Regions from separate parts of the Renibacterium salmoninarum ATCC 33209 genome, predicted to be linked through region 2. Evidence: riboswitches for the same ligand, from Rfam matches in the RefSeq annotation. Region 2 holds a riboswitch; the other holds the start of a gene.
The links. Region 2 has a riboswitch for cyclic di-AMP ahead of RSAL33209_RS02090 (C40 family peptidase). Riboswitches for the same ligand answer to the same signal wherever they lie in the genome.
Positions count from the first base shown of each region.

Region 1: it holds a riboswitch for cyclic di-AMP, as region 2 does, so the genes downstream of both, RSAL33209_RS00235 (aggregation-promoting factor C-terminal-like domain-containing protein) here and RSAL33209_RS02090 (C40 family peptidase) in region 2, are expected to answer to the same signal.

Region 1 covers NC_010168.1:51,724-54,182, forward strand. The annotation lists partial or broken gene RSAL33209_RS00225 (MFS transporter) at 1-281, opposite strand, end outside; gene RSAL33209_RS00230 (MarR family winged helix-turn-helix transcriptional regulator) at 278-724, opposite strand; cyclic di-AMP (ydaO/yuaA leader) riboswitch at 862-1,002, shown strand; gene RSAL33209_RS00235 (aggregation-promoting factor C-terminal-like domain-containing protein) at 1,008-1,712, shown strand; gene RSAL33209_RS17345 (hypothetical protein) at 1,790-2,459, opposite strand, start outside.
Region 2 covers NC_010168.1:416,654-419,112, reverse strand. The annotation lists gene RSAL33209_RS02095 (NlpC/P60 family protein) at 1-646, opposite strand, end outside; gene RSAL33209_RS02090 (C40 family peptidase) at 751-1,365, opposite strand; cyclic di-AMP (ydaO/yuaA leader) riboswitch at 1,488-1,649, opposite strand; gene RSAL33209_RS02085 (M23 family metallopeptidase) at 1,837-2,459, opposite strand, start outside.

The sequences.
Region 1 (2,459 bases), 360 kb from region 2:
ATTAGCGCGCACGTGCCCATTGCGCTCTGCGTCATCAGGAGAATCTTGCGTTTGGAATAGCGATCCCCTAAGAGACCAGCCCATGGCCCCAAAATGAGGATCAGCAGGAACTGCAGGCCGGTGGTGATCCCCACAGCGGTGCCTGAGTGATTGGTAAGCACCGTGAGTACCAACCAGTCCTGGGCCACTCGCTGCATCCACGTGCCAATATTTGATACCAACGCACCGGAAACCCAAAGCCGATAGTTGAAGACTTTCATCGCGCTGAACATACTGCTCATTTAGCCGCCACTCGCTGCAAGATCTCGGCCGCTTCGCGAAGCGTTCTTCGTTCTTCGTTACTAAGCTTGGCTAAGCGCTTTTCTAACCATTCGGTGCGACACTGCCGGGTATCAGTCAAGATTTCTCGCCCTTGCTCGGTGAGATCCGCGAGGATTTGCCGGCCGTCGGTCGGATGTGGCGTCCGGCGAACCAATCCAGCTTCTTCCAGCCCGTTGACAGTTCGAGTCATTGACGGTGCCTGAACGTGCTCAGCATTCGCCAATTCACGCAACGTCAAAGGACCTTTTCCTAAGAGGGCAAGTACCGTAAACTTCCCGGCCGTCACGCTCTCGCTAGTGGCTTCAACTCGAAGTCTTCTCGAGGTACGCATCACCGCCATTCGCAGTTCGACGGCGAGCGGTGAGATCTTTTTTCGAGTTTCCACATAGTTAGCATAAGTCATTAGCTTTGCTAAGTAAATGCCAAAATATGTGATCTCGTTATCTAAATGTGACTAATCTCGAATGGTCCCGTATCGTGGATGAGGTGTCTGCATCAGTGGACACGGCCTCCGGAGGTTCGCCGAGCTCTGCCGCTACCGGATGGTTCAAGCAATTCCGGCAGAGACGGGGAACCACATTCGGCCGTTTAGGCGGCCTTGGGGTGAAGCCTTGCAGCGCAAGGCCGGGTGCTCTCCATCCGAATCAGACAGCCCACCTCGCAGGCTCAAAGAGAGGCACCACCACGTGGCTAATCAAGCCAAAGGACGCCGCAGCTTGGCGCGCCATGCAGCCCTACCCGGCGAAGCAAATAGCGCAACCAGCACCTCGGTAGCGGGCGAACGCGGACGGCGCAGAGCCCCCATCCAGAAAAGCACCCTTGGGCTTTTGTGGGAGGCCACGCCAAAGGTTCCTACCCAGCGGGTAGCTGCCTTAGCGGTAGCCGGAATCCTCGTCGCCGGCATCAGCACCACTGCACCGACGCAAGCTGCCTCCAACGTCACTGCACAGAGCCCCAGCAAGGCCTCGGTAGTTACCGCTGACGCAACAGCAAACCTAAGCTTCGTCCGGGTCGTTTCCACGTCGACGCCGTCAGCTAATAAGCCCGGCACCAACGCCGCTTCCTCGGATGTCCAAGCCTTAAACGACCCGAGTGCCGCCCAGGCGTTCGCTGCTAGCCAGCTGGCCAGCCTCGGTTGGGGTCAAGACCAAATGAGTTGCTTGGTCTCACTGTGGAACCGCGAATCAAGCTGGAAGACCACTGCGGAGAACCCGTCTTCGTTGGCCTATGGCATTGCGCAGTCCCTGCCCGCAGAGAAAATGGCAAGTACCGGAGCGGATTACCGCACCAACTACAAGACTCAGATCACCTGGGGATTGGGCTACATCAAGCAGCGTTACGGGAGCCCCTGCGGCGCCTGGGGTCACTCGCAGTCCGTTGGCTGGTACTGATACTCGTTCAAATCAAAAAGTGCTCCTGGCTGCTCATTAATCAGCGGCCAGGAGCACTTTTTGTCTACGCGATGAGCTCAGTAAACAACCTTCTGGCTTTTGAACTTGTAGTACTCGCTTGATGGCTTGAGCCACATGAGCGTCAGTGCAGCGATAGAAACGATCAAGGTCAAGATACCGAAAATTAGGCTGCCCACGATCAAAGTATGGTTTGCGCCGCTTGAAACCACACTGATCAGCTGGCTGACAATGCCGATACCGGCAAAACCCGTGGCAACAATCCGCGCCCAGTTTTTACCCGCGTTATTAGCCAATGCCATCCAGATCCACAATGCGGTGCCCACCACAATGCTGAAGAGCACCCCAGCGTAAGCAATCGCTCGAGCTACTGAGGCCGCCGTTTCATATTCGCGGCCACTCAATCTGGTATTCGAGCTATTCAAGCCCAGTTGGATGCCTTGCTCAATCGTCACCAGGCTGAAAATGCCGCCGACAATCGCCAACGCCGCGCCGGCATACATCAGATAGACCGCAATGGTTAAGCTCTGCGGTGTGGCAACAGGAGCGATCTGCGGAGTGCCGTACCCACCAGGGTAGCTAGGGTATGCCGGCTGGCCGTAAGGCTGCGGTTGGCCGTATGGTTGCGGTTGCTGTTGCGGCTGGCCATACGGCTGTTGCGCTGGTTGGCCGTACGGTGGCTGCACTGGCTGGTTCGGCTGGTTATTCGGTCCCGGAGGAATACTCGGT
Region 2 (2,459 bases):
TCCCGGTGCCGCCGTTGGCGTAGTACACCAGATCGCCGGGCTGCGCTTCAGCCTGGCTAACCGTGCGACCAAGGGACAAGTAGCCGGCCGGCCGGCCATGGAAGTAGGTGCCAGCTGCTGCGAGCGAATTAGAAGCCAGTGCGGTGCAGTCCTGGTTGACGCCCAGCTGAGCGAAAGCTGCGGAGATGATGAGCGCGTCAGCGCCGCTGCCACCAACCGGAGGGGTGGTTTCAGCAGCCTGCACGTTCGCGTCAGCCTTAGCAGCAACAGTCTTCGCTGCGGTGTTCGCAACCGGAGTCGCTGCCGTGTTGCTCTGAACCTTGACAACCGGCTTAGCCTTGACGACGGCCGGCGCAGAGGATACTGAGGGGCTTTCAAAAGCGATTTTCACCGTAGCTGAGGCCGTTACGGTCGGAGCTGAGGCAACATTTTGGCTGGCAGCGGAAGAATCACGCTGGGTAGCAGTCGGCTCGGCAGCATTCGCAGCGAGACCGGTAGTCAACACCAGACCAGAAGCAGCGGCGATGACGGCTGCCTGGCGGCCAACGCCACCTGCGTTTTCGCTGACCGCTTTAGCGATCACGGCGATTGAGCTGGTCTTCGCGACCTGAGCGCGGTGTCGCGCGATTCCTACTCGATTGCCCATTTAGGTTGTCCTCTTTCGATGTGTTCAGTCTTCAGTACGATTCAATGCGGGTCGATATGATATTTTTTCGCGCGAGCCATCGAGCCCGCGCTATCGATGCCGACCTAGCGCATCGTGTAGTACGTAGCCGAGCCAACCGCGGAGACGGTGGTTAGCTGAGTTCCTTGCGAGGGGTTGAGCGCGCCGATCTCCATGCCGTTTCCGACGTAGATTGCGACGTGTGAGCCACCGTTCTGCACGACGAGATCGCCGGGCTGCGGAGTGGAAGTCTGAACTAACAGCGGTGAAAGCCACTGATTGGTGCGGGGAAGAGAGATGCCAGCCTGAGCGAAGGCCCATCCGGTAAACCCTGAGCAATCCCAACCAGCCTTGCTGGTGCCGCCCCAAACATAGTTGACGCCAATGCCGCCGTAAGCTGCAGCAGCAACGCCAGCGAGGCCGCCAGAGATTGCCGGAACTTCAGCAGCGGGCTCAGCAGGAGCTTTTGCCTGTGCAGTATTGCTAACAGCAGCGGTGTTGGACTGAGCCGCGATCTTCAACGCAGGCTTAGCTGCGGAGCTCGTGCTTGGCTGTCCGAAAGTAATGTTGGCATCTTTAGAGGCTGTCACGGTCTGAGCCGCAATCTTGATGCTGTCTGATGCTTCAGGGCTAACTCGGCCAGCTTCGGCGGTCTGAGCCGGTAGACCAATACTGGTCACCAAACCAGTTGCAACGACCACTACAGCGGCCTGGCGCCCGAAATTTCCGGCGTTTGATGCAACGGCTTTTGAAATAGCATTCAGCGGGTTAACACTGACGTTGGCCGCGCGGTGGCGACCATTTGACGTCTTTGACGACACGTTTGACCTCTCCCAATGCCTGCGAGGTAAGCTGTCGGATTCGGATGGGAGTCACCCGGCCACTTCTCTCTCAAAGAGATCTGCGACTTCACCCCAAGGACTTCTCTAAAAAGCCCGCATTTGGTTCCCCCGTCCCTGCCAGACGAATGTAGCGAACGGACCTTGGGTAGTGGCAGAGCTAAGCAATCTACCCAAGAACATCGGCTTCTCGAAACACCGTTGCAGATAAGACGCTACAGCAGATTTCGGCCAATGTCACATTAAGATCACGAAAACTTCATACCTGGGGATGACTTTGTGACGTTATATTATTACTCCAGCTGATGGTGATTACGGAAGCTGGGAGCTAGCTCAGATCCAGCCGAGTGGATCAACAGTTTTATCGTCAACCATGACTTCAAAGTGCACGTGGCAACCAGTTGAGTTTCCTGTGGTGCCACTGAGCGCAACGAGATCTCCGCGGCTTACTTTCTGGCCCACTTTTACTTGCAGAGTCGTATTGTGCAGATAAGCGGTGGAGAGACCGTTTCCGTGATCAATCACAATCCGATTGCCGCCACCAAGCTGATGCCATCCCGCGAAGGTCACGGTGCCGCCGGCCGCGGCATACACCTTACTTCCGCAGGACGCCGCATAGTCCTGGCCGGTGTGCAATTCACCCGCAGCTCCGGTTACTGGATTGACGCGATAGCCAAAAGGCGAAGTCATCAATAGCGAGTCCAATGGGCTGGACAACATACCTTTGGATGCGGTTGCGGCGACTTTACTTGCTGACGCGGAAAGCGCTTGATGCAGCTTACCGTCTGGGTCCGCGACGCTAGTGGTGGTCGAATTGCTAAACGTGACCACCGCATTGGCATCGGCGGAGACTGGGCCGAAAGCACTCGGCGCAGCGCCCGCTTGCGGAGCGTTAGCCGTCAGTGAATTCGCGGCAGATGGCACAACAACGGCGAGCGCCAAACCAGCAGCAGCCA